One region of the Billgrantia antri genome, then DNA from elsewhere that is predicted to be linked to it. Evidence: riboswitches for the same ligand, from Rfam matches in the RefSeq annotation. Region 1 holds a riboswitch; the other holds the start of a gene.
The links. A riboswitch is a leader RNA that binds a small molecule or an ion and turns the genes downstream of it on or off. The one in region 1 is predicted to bind thiamine pyrophosphate.
Positions count from the first base shown of each region.

Region 2: another riboswitch for thiamine pyrophosphate. It lies ahead of HNO53_RS17155 (sodium:solute symporter family transporter); the one in region 1 lies ahead of tenA (thiaminase II).

Region 1 is NZ_CP053383.1:1,417,899-1,425,891, reverse strand. It holds gene HNO53_RS06725 (MFS transporter) at 1-172, opposite strand, end outside; gene HNO53_RS06720 (class I SAM-dependent methyltransferase) at 405-1,046, opposite strand; gene HNO53_RS06715 (VOC family protein) at 1,114-1,506, shown strand; gene HNO53_RS06710 (DUF4870 family protein) at 1,574-1,948, shown strand; gene HNO53_RS06705 (lysophospholipid acyltransferase family protein) at 1,953-2,882, shown strand; TPP riboswitch at 2,938-3,071, shown strand; gene tenA (thiaminase II) at 3,147-3,815, shown strand; TPP riboswitch at 3,907-4,025, shown strand; gene thiC (phosphomethylpyrimidine synthase ThiC) at 4,113-6,002, shown strand; gene HNO53_RS06690 (PDDEXK family nuclease) at 6,138-7,391, shown strand; gene HNO53_RS06685 (porin family protein) at 7,457-7,960, opposite strand.
Region 2 is NZ_CP053383.1:3,707,176-3,715,168, reverse strand. It holds gene HNO53_RS17170 (sensor domain-containing diguanylate cyclase) at 1-380, shown strand, start outside; gene HNO53_RS17165 (peroxidase-related enzyme) at 471-1,061, shown strand; gene HNO53_RS17160 (hypothetical protein) at 1,071-1,739, opposite strand; TPP riboswitch at 1,856-1,964, shown strand; gene HNO53_RS17155 (sodium:solute symporter family transporter) at 1,954-3,342, shown strand; gene HNO53_RS17150 (APC family permease) at 3,544-4,986, shown strand; gene ilvD (dihydroxy-acid dehydratase) at 5,092-6,783, shown strand; gene HNO53_RS17140 (hypothetical protein) at 6,869-7,057, shown strand; gene HNO53_RS21615 (XRE family transcriptional regulator) at 7,158-7,439, opposite strand; gene HNO53_RS17130 (TAXI family TRAP transporter solute-binding subunit) at 7,721-7,993, shown strand, end outside.

The sequences.
Region 1 (7,993 bases):
CCAGTGCCAGGCCGATGAAATAGGCGGACGAGACCCAACCGATCACCACCGGTGACTCACCGGCCGCATCCAGGCGCAGGGTAATCAGGGTGGCCAGGAAGCCGTTACCGATGCCCAGAATGAAAAGACCCAGCAAGGGAGCCAGGGCCATGGCCAGCAGTTGGCGAGACATGCACGCGCCTCTCGACAGCAGATGAACAAAGGAAGAAAGATGACAGAAAATGGCATGGAACGCTGCCCACAGCCTCAGCGCGGCAGAGAAAAAAAGCTCCCATGCGCGATCGGGGCGGCGCGAATCATACGCCCGACAGCGCCGGTGTCAAATGCTTATTCCGGGCCGCTGTAACGAATCAGAAAAAAACGCCATAGCAGCCGCCAAAAACAGCAAAGCCTGCCAAAAACTCTCAGGCTCTACGCTTCTGAAGGAGCGCTACATCCGCGGCGGGAAACTCGACGCGCATGCCGAGCCGCTGCGCCAGCCATTCGAAGCTCGCCTCGCTGAAGAAGCACACGTGGGTAGGATCGAGAATGTAGTGCCAGCTGGCGAAGGCCGTCTCGTCGATCACGCGCTTGGTCATCAACCCGAGCCAGCCCCCTTCAGGCAGCATGGCCACCAGACGCTCGAGTTCACGCCCGGGCTCGAATAGATGTTCCACCACCTCGGTGGCGGTAATGAAGTCGTAGCGACGCTCGAGCACGGCGGGTTGCGGCGCGTAGAAGGGGTCGTAGATCGCCATCGGGTGGCCCGCCTCTTCGAACATCAGCGACAGCGTCGGACCGGGGCCGGCACCGAAGTCGAGCCCGCGGGCGCCCGGTGCCAAGCGGCTGCGCAGGGGCTCGAGCAGCCGCGCCAGGAAGCGACGATAGCCGGGGTCGTCTGGGTGGTTCTCGTGCTGATCGTAGACCGCTTTCTCCTGCTCGGGCGAAAGGCGCTGCTCCGGCGGCACGAACGCCAGCCCGCAGTTGCCACAGCGGTAGTAATCGCGCCTCGCGTCGCGATGAAAACGTCGCGAATCCACGGATGTGCATAGCGGGCAGGTCGGCATCGTCGTATCCTTTTGGGCCTGGCGAACCATAGCTTACAGAAACCGCATTACAACGAGGAGGCCGGCAATGCTGTCAGGTCTGGACCACCTGGTCATCACCGTGACCGACATTTCCCGTGCCGTGGACTTCTATTCCCGTGTGCTCGGGCTCGAGGTGCGCTATCGCGATCGCGAGCGAGTCGACCTGATGCTCGGCGACATCGCCCTGCGCCTGCACTGGACGGCCACCGATATCGAGCCGCGCGCCGCTACTCCGACGCCGGGCAGTCTCGATCTGTGCCTGCGTAGCCTGTTGCCCTTGGACGAGGTCCAGCGGCACCTGGCGGCGCTGGAGGTCGACGTGGAGCTTGGCCCGGTCACCCGCCAGGGCGCCAACGGACTCATCGAGTCGCTCTACCTGCGCGATCCCGACGGCAACCTGCTGGAGATCAGCCGCCCGCTGAAGGAGCCGCTCGAATAATCGCCTCCCTGGCAATGTCGCCCACGGCCGGTATCATTGTCGCAAACCAAGATCGACTGGATGCCTCATGAACGATAGTCCCGAGAGCCGCAGCGTCATCGATTCGGGTGGTACGCCCGATACCACCCTGCCCATTGTCGTCTATGCCCTGTTCCTGGCAGGCATCGTCACCGGCGGCCTGACCATGCTGATCGGCGTGGTGATCGCCTATGTCTATCGCGGCCAGGGCCCCCATTGGTTCGACGAGCACTACCGCTACCAGATTCGCACCTTCTGGCTCGCGGTGCTCTATTTCGCGATTTCCGGCCTGCTGATGCTGATACTGATCGGCTTCGTAACCTGGTTGGTGGTGATCGTCTGGCTGGTGTTTCGCTGCGTCAAGGGCATCAAGCGCCTGCAGGAGCACCGCGCTCCCGATAACGTGGATGCCTGGTTGATCTGAGTCCATGAGCGAGCCGCAGTCATCCACCGCCACACTGCAGGGCCGCGCCATCGCCACGCTGTGGCGCACCCTGGCCCGCCGTCGTCCCGCCATGCTCTGGCGGCTGGCCCGCACCGCTGGCCCGCTGGTCCACCGTTTCAGCCATCGCGAGCGCGAGGTCACTGAAACCAACCTCGCCGAGGTCTATCCCGACTGCAGTGACATCGAGCGCAAGCGCCTGGCCAAGGAGAGTCTGACCCACTCCACCGCCACCATGCTCGAACTCGGCTTCGCCTGGATGGGTGAACCGCAGCGGGTCGAACGTGCCATCCTGGAGGTCCATGGCCGCGAGCTGCTTGACGATGCGCGTGCCGAAGGGCGCGGCGTCATCGTCTTGGCCCCACACTTCGGCAACTGGGAGGTACTCAACTTCTGGCTCTCCAGTCACTTCCCCTTTACCGCCATGTACGAGCCCCCCAAGATCGCCGAACTCGACCCGGTGATCCGTCAGGGGCGCGAGCGCATGGGCGCCAGCCTGGTACCGACCAACCCGCGCGGCGTCGCCGCACTGCTCAAGGCGCTAAAGCGCAGTGAGGCCGTCGGTATCCTGCCGGACCAGGAGCCCGACTGGGGCAGCGGCGTATTCGCCCCCTTCTATCACCGCCTGGCCTACACCGCGACCCTGCTGCCCAAGCTGGTCGCACGCACCGATGCCAGGGTGGTCACCGGTGTGGCGCGACGCCTTCCCGGCCGGGGCTTCGCCATCCACTTCCTCGCCGCCGACGAGCGAGTCTACGCTGACGACGAGACGCAGTCGGCCACCGGCGTCAACGCCTGCGTGGAAGCCGCAATCGCCCTGGATCCGGCCCAATACCAGTGGGAGTACAAGCGTTACCGCAAAGTGATCGAGGAGCAGCTGGGCGTGCCAAATCACAAGCGTTACCGCCTCTATTGAAGACGCATTTCGCTGCGGTGACTGGCAAGACGGCATCATCCTGCTAGACTGGCCACAACGCTTGACGGGGTGCCGGTGGAACCGGCTGAGATCGCCATACGACATGTCTGCTGCAGATGCGTCGTCACGGCGGGGCCCGTTGAACCTGATCCGGCTCGTACCGGCGTAGGAATCAAGCGGTGGCCAGGTACCAGCACTCCCTTATCTGCCCTGCCCACTCTCCTTTCGCCCACGCTCCGGATCCGCTTTACCACCGGAGGCAAGATGGGCTATCGCTTCACCGACCTGACCGACGCCTGCCACGACGACTGGCGCGCCTATGTCGAGCACGACTTCGTGCGCGACCTGGGTAACGGCACCCTGGAAGAAGACGCCTTCCGCCACTACTTGCAGCAGGACTACCTGTTCCTGATCCACTTCGCACGCGCCTACGCGCTGGCCGCCTACAAGAGCCGCACCCTGGCCGACCTGCGCCAGGCCCATGAGGGGCTCAAGGCCATCCTCGACGTGGAGCTCGGTCTTCATGTCGGTTTTTGCCGCGAGTGGGACATCTCCGAGGCGCAGCTGGCCGCGCTGCCCGAGGCGCGGGCCACCATGGCCTATACCCGATACGTGCTGGATACCGGCAACCGCGGCGACCTGCTCGATCTTCATGTTGCGCTGGCCCCCTGCCTGGTGGGTTACGGCGAGATCGCCAACTGGCTCAACGCCCAGGACGCGACCGTACGCGGCAACGCCAACCCCTATGACGCCTGGATCGCCATGTACGAGGGCGAGGAGTTCCAGGACGCCATGCGTGCCGAGCTCGAATGGCTCGATGCACGCCTGGCCGACGTCACTCCGGCGCGCTTCGGCGAGCTCGTCGAGGTGTTCCGCGATGCCACCCGGCTCGAGATCGATTTCTGGCAGATGGGGCTGGATCGGGCGCTTTGATCGCCCCCTGGCCCCATCGCCATCCACCCGCTGGTTCTGGTCAGCCCAGTGGGTCCCAGTAGGCTGGTGATCGTGCGATCACCCGACCACCAAACGCTTGACGGGGTGCCGTTGAAGACGGCTGAGATCATGCGACGCACGCGTCCGAGCATGGATCCCGTTGAACCTGAACTGGCTAGGACCAGCGTAGGGATCAAGCGACATGCAGGCTCGGCAAGACCGGACTCCCTGCCCCTGTCACTTCCCACCTGTCCTCCCTGACACCCTGAAACGCGTTACCCCTAGGGAGAACAAACGATGAGCAAGACCGCCCATTTTCTCGCCGAGACCGCCAAGGTCGACGAGGCCGCCGTCCAGCCGCTGCCCGGCTCACGCAAGATCTACGTCGAGGGCTCGCGTCCCGACATCCGCGTGCCCTTCCGCGAGATCTCGCTGTCGCCGACCAAGACCTCCGGTGCCGACGAAGAAAACCCGCCGCTGCTGGTCTACGATACCTCCGGCCCCTATACCGACCCACGTGCCGACATCGACCTGCGTCGCGGCCTTCCCGAGCTGCGCCGCGCCTGGATCGAGGAACGCGGTGATACGGAGTTCCTCGACGGCCCGACCAGCGAGTACGGCCAGCGCCGTGCCAGCGACCCCATGCTCGCCCCACTGCGCTTCGACCTGACCCGCACACCGCGCCGCGCGAAGGAAGGCAAGAACGTCACCCAGTTGCACTACGCGCGCCAGGGCATCGTCACGCCGGAGATGGAGTTCATCGCCATCCGTGAAAATCAGCGCAGGCAAGCCTTGGGCACAGCGGAGGTCGAGCGCATCCTGGGTCACCAGCATGCCGGTCAGGGCTTCGGCGCCAAGCTGCCCGAGGAAATCACCCCGGAATTCGTGCGCCAGGAAGTGGCCGCGGGCCGTGCCATCATCCCCTGCAATATCAACCACCCCGAGTCCGAGCCGATGATCATCGGCCGCAACTTCCTGGTGAAGATCAACGGCAATCTGGGCAACTCGGCGGTGACCTCCTCCATCGAAGAGGAGGTCGACAAGATGACCTGGGGCATCCGCTGGGGCGCCGACACCATCATGGATCTCTCCACCGGGCAGAACATCCACGAGACCCGCGAGTGGATCATCCGCAACGCCCCGGTGCCGATCGGCACGGTACCGATCTATCAGGCCCTGGAGAAGGTCAACGGCGTGGCCGAGAATCTCACCTGGGAGGTTTTCCGCGACACCCTGATCGAACAGGCCGAACAGGGCGTGGACTACTTCACCATCCACGCCGGCGTGCTGCTGCGCTACGTGCCGCTGACCGCCAAGCGCGTCACCGGCATCGTCTCCCGCGGCGGCTCGATCATGGCCAAGTGGTGCCTGTTCCACCATCAGGAGAGCTTCCTCTACACCCACTTCGAGGAGATCTGCGAGATCTGCAAGCGCTACGACGTCGCCTTCTCGCTGGGTGACGGCCTGCGCCCCGGCTCGGTGGCCGATGCCAATGACGAGGCGCAGATGGCCGAGCTCAAGACCCTGGGCGAGCTGACCCGCATCGCCTGGAAGCACGACGTACAGGTGATGATCGAGGGACCTGGTCACGTGCCCATGCACCTGGTCAAGGAGAACATGGACAAGCAGCTCGAGTACTGCGACGAGGCCCCTTTCTACACCCTCGGCCCGCTGGTCACCGACATCGCCCCGGGCTACGACCACATCACCTCCGGCATCGGCGCGGCGATGATCGGCTGGTACGGCTGCGCCATGCTGTGCTACGTCACGCCCAAGGAGCACCTCGGCCTGCCCAACAAGGACGACGTCAAGACCGGCATCATTACCTACAAGATTGCCGCCCACGCCGCCGACCTGGCCAAGGGCCACCCGGCCGCCCAGCGCCGCGACAACGCGCTGTCCAAGGCGCGCTTCGAGTTCCGCTGGGAAGATCAGTTCAACCTCGGCCTCGACCCGGATACCGCCCGCGAGTACCACGACGAGACCCTGCCCAAGGACTCGGCCAAGGTGGCCCACTTTTGCTCCATGTGCGGGCCTAAGTTCTGCTCCATGAAGATCACCCAGGAGGTGCGCGACTACGCCGCCGAGCACGGCCTGGACGGCGATGCCGAGGCGGTGATGCAGGGCATGGAGGAGCAGGCGGAGAAATTCCGCCAACAAGGCGCCGAACTCTACAAGGAGGTGTAAGCACCGCGATGCCGTCGCAGGACCATCACGCCGGCCACGGGCCGGCGTGTTTTTTTGTCGCCACAGGCGACAGCATGGAACGCTGGGATGTAGCCTGTAGGAATCGCAAGGACCAAGTGCGGAGGGAGCAAGCCCATGCCACACCTTCACGTCGCGCTGGTGACCGAGCGCCCAGAGGTCAGCCTGATACCGATTCTGCAGCTTCGCCCACAGCGAGTCGTGTTGGTGCCCTGCCAATCCCCTCCTCAGGCAACCGAGCGACTGGCGATCCTGCTGCGTCACGAGCTGCCCGCCGAGACCGTGATCGAGACACATCCTCGCCTGCCCGCCGACGAACCCGACCGCTGCGCCTGCTACGCCGGCGAACTGGCCGAGACCCTATATCGACAGCAGCTCGACACCCCCAGCCTCTCGGTGACCCTGGATGCAGGTGGCTGCAGTACGCTTGTCGCCTTGCTGTTTCAACAGGCCATGCGGCGCTGCTCCGCCGACTGGCTGTATGTGGACGTTCCCACCGGGGCGCTCTATCGCATGGCCTTCGAAACCTCGGCCTCCGCTCCCGACGTCACAGCCATCGAACCGGTGCTGGACGTCGACCGCTATCTGCTGGCCAACGGGCGCAAGCGAGTCCGGTCACTCTCCGATAGCGAGGAGTGGCGCCAGGCCTGCCTGCAGCGCAAGTCCCTGACGCGTTATCTTGCGCATCATGCCGATCGCCTGGCCGTCCTGCTCGGTGAGCTGCACGATATGGTGCATGGCGAGGGCGGGGTGTTGGCGAAGCCAGACCCGCATGCGCCACCTCGGCTTAGGCCCGGAGCGGATAATCAGCGCTTGCATGCCACCCCTCGCTTCCCGGCCACCGATGCCTTGACCGCGCTGAACGAAGCCGGCCTGCTCGAATGGGACAATCAAGCTCCCTGCCAGCTCTCCGTTACTTCGCTTGAAGGCGCTGATTACCTTGGGGGGGGCTGGCTCACGGAATACGTGTGGCTCTGCGCTCATGAAGCGCGGCTCTCCAGGGTTTGCAGCGGCGCCCATCTTCTCGACCTGAACGTCGATCGCAACGACAGGCCGGTGATACCCAATTGCCTGGCGGTCGAGCGCAATCAGCTACTATTCGTCGAAAGCCTCATCGCCCGCCCTGGCGCGGAGACCTGCCTGGAACAGGGCTTGAAGCGGCTACACGAAATGCTAAATCACTCGGCGGGGCTCACCGCCACGCGAGTGCTTCTGGCCTGTGGGGAATTCGACAAGGCCAGACAGCGGCTTACCGAGCTGCAGCGTCTGCAGGGCCTTCAGGTCGAGGTCGTGGAAAATGCAGACCTCAAACACCTGCCCAGGCTGCTGGCGAGCTGGAAGGAGAATGGAGAGTGGCCCGGGGCTGATTGAGCCGCTAACGAAATGGCCCCCATGGCATCTCATGGGGGCCAAGCTGTCGCCATGCCGAGGCCGCCTCAGAAGCGGTAGCGAACCCCGATGCTGGCGGCATCGAAGGTGTAGGCAGACTCGTCCAGGTAGCGCATGTAGTCGGCGCCAACGGCCAGGTTGGGCGCCACATCGAATTCGGCGCCACCACCGTACGAGAAACCGCTCTCGCTGTCGGCGTCGAAATCCACCTCGGTGAAGCCCGCCAGGCCGTAGAGGCGGAACTCCTGTGAAACCGGCAGGATGCCCTTGGCGTAGGCACCAACGAGATACTCCAGATCGACCGCACCGTCGGAGCCGCCAGTGCCGAGGTGAGCCTCGGCGGCGAGATAGTCGTTGAACTTCATCCCGCCATTGACGCGCAGCCCCACGGAATCCGCCGAAGAGCCCCGGTCGGGATCGAGCTCCCAGAACATGGCATCGGCGCCGGCATAGGTTTGAGGGTACATCGGCATCTGATACTGCTGGGCCTGGGCCGTGGCAGCGAAGGCAACGGCCAGCACCGCAGCGCTGGAAACGGCAAGCGCTTTCATATCGCACCTCCATTAAGAAACAGTGTTTCCATA
Region 2 (7,993 bases), 2.3 Mb from region 1:
ATACCCATGGCCATCAGGCCGGGGATGAGGTGCTGATGCAGGTGGCGACGCTGCTACTCGATCACTTCCGGCGCGCCGGCGACCGGTTGTTCCGCCTCGGGGGAGAGGAGTTCGGTATCCTGCTCGAGGCCGACTCCCTGGAGGCGGGCCAGCACGCCCTGGAGCGCTTCCGTCAGGCCCTGGAGCAGCTTCGGATTCCCCACGAAACGTCGCGCCATGGCGTGGTGACCGGTTCCTTCGGCCTGGTGTGCTGCAGCGACTGCCGACAGGTGCCCTCTGCCATAGCCCTATATCGCCAGGCGGACCAGGCCATGTACGAAGCCAAGGAGCGTAGCCGCAACCGGGTGGTGACCCGGTCGCTGGCCGGGGCTTGGGAGTGAATTTGCTTGCGGGATGCGCGTATGTCGCATGGACATCATCTTTACGTTGACGTTAACTGTCGTTACCGCAAAGACGCCAGAGGTTTTGCCATGACTGCACCGCTCAGCCGCTTTCCCGTCCCCGAGTCGATCAATGACCTACCCGAGGATATTCGGGAGGCCATTCTCGCCGTGCAGGAGAAGGCCGGTTTCGTACCCAACGTGTTCCTGATGCTGGCCCATCGCCCGGACGAGTTCCGTGCCTTTTTCGCCTACCACGATGCGCTGATGGAGCGTGAATCCGACACGCTCACCAAGGCGGAGAAAGAGATGATCGTGGTGGCTACCAGCGCGCGCAACCGCTGCCTCTACTGCGTGGTGGCCCACGGCGCGCTGGTGCGCATCTACGGCAAGGATCCGCTGCTGGCCGACCAGGTGGCGATCAACCACCGCACTGCGCCGATCAGCGAGCGCCACCGGGTAATGCTCGACTTTGCCCTGCACTGCGGCCTGGACGTGGGCGAGCTCACCGACGAATGGCAGGCCCGTCTCACCGAGGTTGGCTTCACCCACGACGACATCTGGGACATCGGTGCCATCGTCGCCTTCTTCGGCCTCTCCAACCGCCTGGTCACCCTCACCGGTACCCCGCCCAATCCGGAGTTCTACCTGATGGGTAGGGTGCCGCGAGAGAACAAGTAACTCGTCAGGTCAGGCGCTGCAGGCTTCCATCAGCCGCCGCACCGGTTCCAGCTGACTGACGTGCAATACCATCACGCTGTTGCCGGGGGCATCCTGGCTGGGGCGGACCACGGCGAACTCGCCCTCTTCGAGATGGAATTCATGGATCTCGCGAAGGCCTTCCGGCGTCCGGCACTGGATCGAGCGGTAGGTGTCGTCCTCGCCGTAGGTCAGGCGATGGTAGACCTTGAAGAAGGTGTAGAGCGTTAGGCCCTGGTCGAAGGCTGGCCAGCGGGCGGGAATGCTGCGCATCTCTTCGTCGAGAACCTGCCCCTTGGCCTCGGCGGCGGCGATGGCGTCGGCCAGTGGCTCGGCGAGCAGCGAGGCATCGTCGCGCGGCAGCGGGGCGGCATGATCGATGGCCTGCTGATGGTCGCTGCTGATTCGCGCCAGATCGTCGAGCGAGGCGATACGGTAGTCGCCATGGGCCAGATCGGCGGGCTCGAAGCCGCCGTTTTCCCAGCCATGAATGACTCGCAGCGTCAGGCGGCCGTTGGCCAGCGGCTCGCCGACCAGTGCCTGCAAGGCGACCCTCAGGTGCAACTGCCGCTCGACGGAAAGATTGTCGAAGGCGGAGTAGGGGTCGGCAAAGATCTGATGAAGATGCCCGGGGGCGTGTTCCTTGGCTTCGCTAAACATGGTGGGTCCCTGCGGGGGAGAAGTGTTCTGGTTTTTTCGTTGTTATATCATTCCAGAGGCTCGAGTCATATCGGTCCGTGTGGGGCCAGCTTGAGTCTAGCGACGCAAAATTCATTCACTGTCGCCAGGGGAGTCTCGCTGCGGCGGGGCTGAGAGAGCGCCAGGCGCTGACCCTGGAACCTGATCCGGTTCATGCCGGCGGAGGAAGTGCGACATGTCCTATCTGACGTCAGCCGTGCTCGGCGCGGCGCTGCTGTGCTTTGTTTTCCTGGGCCTGCGCGCCCGCCGGGCCGACGGTCCACTCGACGACTACATCACCGCCCGCAACTCCCAATCTGCCGCCACCCTGGGGCTGTCGTTCCTGGCCTCGGGCATGGGGGCGTGGATACTTTTCGCGCCGCCGGAGATCGGCGCCTTCGTCGGTCCGGTGGCGTTGGCGGGGTACGCCATCGGCTCGGCGCTGCCGTTCATCGTGCTGGGACTCTACGGCCCGGCGATCCGCCGTCACCTGCCCGAGGGGCGCAGCATCGGGGAGTTCGCCGAAGTCTGCTACGGCGCCGGCGTGCGGCGCTGGGTGGCGCTGGTCTCGATTCTCTATATGGCCTGTTTTCTCGCCGCCGAGCTGACGGCCATCGGCGCGATCACCGCGCTGCTTTCCGACGTGCCGCCGGCACTGGTGGTGATCGGCGTGGCCGTGACCACCCTGCTCTACACCGCCATCGGTGGCCTGAGGGCGAGCCTGGCCACCGACCGCTGGCAGGCATGGCTGCTGATCGCTTTGCTGCTGGTGGTAGGCGGCGTGGCGCTTGCGCGCCTGCCCGAGATGCCCGCAGGCGCGGCGCTGCCGTCGATTCCCGTCGACGGCGCACTGGGCGTGGCGCTAACGCTGGTCATCGCGGTCACGGCGGCCAACCTGTTCCATCAGGGCTACTGGCAGCGGGTGTGGGCCGCCCGCGACGAGCGTGCGCTCAACCGGGGCGCCTGGCTGGGCGGCGCGACCACCGTGGCGGTGGTCGCGATGGTGGGCGGGCTCGGCATGCTGGCGTCGATGAGCGGCGTGGCACTAGGCGAGCCGCCGATGCCGTTCTTCGCTCTGCTCGGCGAGGCGCCAAGCTGGCTGGCGCTGCCGGCGCTGGTTCTGGCGGTGACCCTGGTTGCCTCCAGCGTCGATACTCTGCAGAACGGCATCGCCTCGCTGGTGGTGGCGGGGTCCGGCAGGCGCGGGTTGCCCATCGGTGCGGCGCGGCTGGTCACGGTAGGGCTAATGGTGCCGGTGGTGATCGTGGCACTTCAGGGCCTCTCGGTGCTGCGGCTGTTCCTGATCGCCGACCTGCTGTGTGCCGCCATCGTGGTGCCGGTTCTGCTGGGACTGTGGCGCCGCATGACGCCGCTGGCCGCGGTGATGGGTGGCGTGGCGGGGCTGCTTGGCGCGATCCTGCCCGGCTGGGTCGCCCAGGGCAGCCTGGCAGCTGGCTTGCTGGCGGCGAGCTTCCCGGGCAGCATCCCCACGCTGCCGCCGTTTCTCGGCGCGTTGGCGGCCTCCACGCTGGTCAGCCTGGCTGTGGCATGGACGGCACCGCATGAGCGTATCCGCACGCAGTGAATTGGCCTCCTGGCCGGTTTGCGCTTAATGAAGTCTCGATCTGTCGTCGCGCCAGCTCCCGGCTGGCGCATTTCTCATTCCTTCTCCAGACCAAAGTCTATTGTTCTATAAGATCCTCGTGCCTAAGCTTTCTTTCGTTGATTATTTTGTTAGAGGTGAGGTAAATATTTTACACTCAACAATGACAATCGTGAGGACGATATGACACAGGAATCCGCGGCAGAGCCGAACCAACTGGCTCGAGTACTGGCCCGCAAGGATGTGCTGGCGCTGGCCTTCGGCGCCATGATCGGCTGGGGTTGGATCGTGCTGACCGGCAGCTGGATCCAGTCCGCAGGAAGCCTGGGCGCGATCACGGCCTTTCTGATCGGTGGCCTGATCATCGTGCTGGTGGGCCTCACCTATGCCGAACTCGCTTCCGCCATGCCCCAGGTAGGCGGCGAGCATGTCTACAGTTATCGCGCCCTGGGCCATTTCGCTTCCTTCCTGTGCACCTGGGCGATCACCCTGGGCTATGTCAGCGTGGTGGCCTTCGAGGCCGTGGCGCTGCCCACCGTCGTCGAGCACCTCTTCCCCCACTATGCCGTGGGGCACTTGTGGACGATTGCCGGCTGGGACGTTCAGGCAACCTGGGTGGCCGTCGGCGTGGCCGGCTCGGTACTGATGATGTGGGTGAACTACGTAGGCATCCGCACCGCGGCGCTGCTGCAGAAGCTGGTGACGCTGCTGATCCTGGTGGTGGGCATCATGTTCATCACCGGCGCGCTCTTCCAGGGTGACACCGCGACCATGGAGCCGCTGTTTTCTGTCGAAGAGGGCGTCGTGGGCGGGATCATGCTGGTGATCATCATGGTGCCGTTCATGTTCGTGGGCTTCGACGTCATCCCACAGGCGGCCGAGGAGATCAACCTGCCTTTTCGCGAGATCGGCCGCGTTCTGATGATTTCGGTGATCATGGCGGTGTTCTGGTATTCGCTGATCATCCTTGGCACCGCGCTGATGCTGAATCCCGAGCAACTGGCCGCCAGTTCCTTGGCCGTGCCGGATGCCATGCAGGCCGTCTTCCAGGCCCCATGGGCGGGCAAGTTGATGATTCTGGCCGGTATCGCCGGTATCGTCACCAGTTGGAACGCCTTCTACGTGGGCGGCTCGCGGGCGATCTACGCGCTGGCTCACTCCGGCATGCTGCCGGCCTGGCTGGGCAAGCTGCATCCCAGGCATCGCACCCCGACCAACGCCATCCTGGTGATGGGAGTGCTTTCGTCGATCGCGCCGTTCTTCGGCCGCCCGGCGCTGGTCTGGCTGGTGGTGGCCGGCGGGCTCGGCATCGTCATCGCTTACCTGTTCGTGGCGATCTCGTTCGTGGTGCTTCGCCGTCGCGAACCGGAGATGCCGCGCCCGTTCCGGGTACGCCAAGGAAAACTGGTGGGCAGCCTGTCAGTGCTGCTCTCGCTGGGGCTCATCGCCCTGTACATGCCGGGCAGTCCCTCTGCCCTGGCTCCCGTCGAATGGTTGTTGTTCGCCGGCTGGATGGGGGGTGGCCTGGTGCTCTACGCTTGGTCACGAAAGCGCTACGGCGTTTCCTATAGCGACCAGATGATGAAGCGGGAACTGGCCGGCGCAGATCCCTACCCGGGACGCTGACCGCCTCGCCGCCCGCTTGCGTGCCCCGCAGGCGGGCCTGGATTTGCCAGAAACCTTCGCAACGACCAACCTCAGGGGGTGCGCAACCGAAACGGAGGCCGCCCCATGAGCGATTCCCCCGATCCTCGTCGTCGTCACTCCGCCCCGGTGGTGGACGGCGTCGGCAAGTCGGCCAGCCGCGCCATGCTGCGCGCGGTGGGTTTTTCCGACGAGGACTTCAGCAAACCCCAGGTGGGCATCGCATCCACCTGGAGCATGGTCACCCCCTGCAACAGCCACATCCACGAGCTGGCCGAGCGTGCCCGCGACGGCGCCGACGCGGCCGGCGGCAAGGGCGTGATTTTCAATACCATCACCATTTCCGACGGCATCGCCAACGGTACCGAAGGCATGAAGTACTCGTTGGTCTCGCGGGAGGTGATCGCCGACTCCATCGAGACGGTGGCCGGCTGCGAGGGGTTCGACGGGTTGGTGGCGATCGGCGGCTGCGACAAGAACATGCCCGGCTGCCTGATGGGCCTGGCGCGGTTGAACCGTCCCAGCGTGTTCGTTTACGGCGGTACCATCAAGCCGGGTGCCAACCATACCGACATCGTCTCGGTGTTCGAGGCCATGGGCGCCCATAGCCGCGGCGATCTTGATCTGATCGAGCTGAAGCAGATCGAGGAGACGGCGATTCCCGGCCCGGGCTCCTGCGGTGGCATGTACACCGCCAACACCATGGCCTCGGCCATCGAGGCGCTGGGCATGAGCCTGCCGGGTAGCTCGGCCCAGGAGGCGGTGTCCCAGGCCAAGCGCGCCGACTGCGAGGCCGCCGGTAGCGCGGTGCTGACGCTGTTGGAGCGCGACATCAAGCCCAGCGACATCATGACCCGCGAGGCCTTCGAGAACGCCATCACCGTGGTCATTGCCTTGGGGGGCTCCACCAATGCGGTGCTGCACCTGATCGCCATGGCCAATACCGTGGGCGTGCCGCTCGCGCTTGCCGATTTCACCGAGATCGGTCGACGCGTACCGGTGCTCGCCGACCTGCGTCCCAGCGGGCGCTACATGATGAGCGAGCTGGTCGAGATCGGCGGCATTCAGCCGCTGATGAAGACCCTGCTCGATGCCGGCCTGCTGCATGGCGACTGCCTTACGGTCACCGGCAGGACGCTGGGCGAGAACCTGGCCGAGGTCTCGCCCTATCCCGACGATCAGCAGATCATTGCCCCGCTGGAAAGCCCCATCAAGCCGGAGAGCCACCTGCGCATCCTGCATGGCAACCTGGCGCCGCAGGGCGCGGTGGCCAAGATTACCGGCAAGGAGGGCACGCGCTTTTCCGGCAGCGCGCGAGTGTTCGGCTCCGAGGAGGAGGCCCAGGCGCGCATCAACGACGGCACGGTCATGGCAGGTGACGTGGTGGTGATCCGCTACGAGGGGCCCAAGGGCGGCCCCGGCATGCGCGAGATGCTCACCCCCACTTCGGCCATCATGGGGCGCGGGCTGGGCGACTCGGTGGCGCTGATTACCGACGGACGTTTCTCGGGAGGCAGCCACGGCTTCGTGGTGGGGCATGTGTCGCCGGAGGCCTTCGACGGCGGGCCGCTGGCGCTGGTGGAGGACGGCGACACCATTACCATCGACGCCGAGGCGGATACCATCGAGCTGCATGTCGACGAGGCGGAGCTCACCCGCCGCGGCGCAGCCTGGCGCCAGCCTGCGCCGCGCTACACACGTGGCGTGCTGGCCAAGTACGCCCGCACAGTCAGTTCGGCCTCCACCGGGGCCGTGACCGACCTGCCCGCGGGGGAGTAAGCCGCCGGTAAGGCGCGGTTGGCTTTTCTCCGGGGCTTGGCTAGCTTGAGGGGGACACGGAGATCGCAACGAGCAAGGAGGCAGCATGCCCAAGAGCGGACCCAAGCAGGCACGCATCGAGCCGATTCGCGATGCCGACGATATCAATCTGCCGGTGACCGGCTGGAATGTCATTGACGAGACGGACCCCGATAACGAGATCGTCGTCTCGGCTCACGACACCGAAGTCGAGGCGCTCAAGGCAGCCGAAGAGTACGAACAGCGCGAGGAGTAGCCCTCTCGTTGCCTCATGGTCACCCCGCATGAAAAAAACGCCTCGCATTCAGCGAGGCGTTCGTTGTTCGGCCGAGCGGCGTACCGTCTCGTGGTGGCGACTAGTAGTTGAGTGCGCCGTCCGGGTCGACGGTATGGTAGACCAGGCGTAGCTCGTCGAGAGAGAGGTGCTCGAGGCGGCCTGCCAGCAGGTCGCTGATCTTCTGTGCCGGAAGCCCGGCGCGTCGAGCGATCTCGCGACAGCCTAGGTCGGAGACGGCGATCAGCCGTGTAACGATGCGCATGAGGCGTGTGCGCTTTTCCAGATCCCTGACATCGAGGTCAGGGATTCTTCGCGGGGGGTCGAGAAGTTCCGCGTTGGAAGAATGTCGTGCCGTACTCATGATGCTCCAGTGGGCGGTTGCGACATCCACATCATGGGGCCATTTCGGCGATTTTGCCAGTACCCATTCGCGACTTTTTCACGATGCCGTGAGAACCGCTGTCCGGCGGGGCCCAACTGACCGACCTTGGTGGGATTGCCGAAAATTTACAAGAACGTAGAAACTGTCGATTAGCCCCTCAGCGCAGGGGCGTGCTAGTTTTTGTCAGGTAAACCGCCGGCTTTGTCCGGTACGTTCCGAGCTACAACCATAAACGATCCGGTTTCAGGACGGAGGATTCCATGCGAGCTCTCAAATTTGCAGCAGCCGCTTCGCTGCTGGCCGTTGCCCCACTGGCGAGTGCCCAGCAACTTTCTATCGCCACCGGGGGTACCGGTGGTACGTATTATCCTTATGGGGGCGGCTTGGCTGAGTTGATCGGCAACCACATCGAGGGCTATGACGCCGTGGCCGAGGTCACAGGCGCCTCGGTAGAGAACATGGGCCTGGTCTGGCGCGGCGATTCCGACCTCGCCCTGGCGCTGGCCGATACCGTCTATCAGGCCTATAACGGC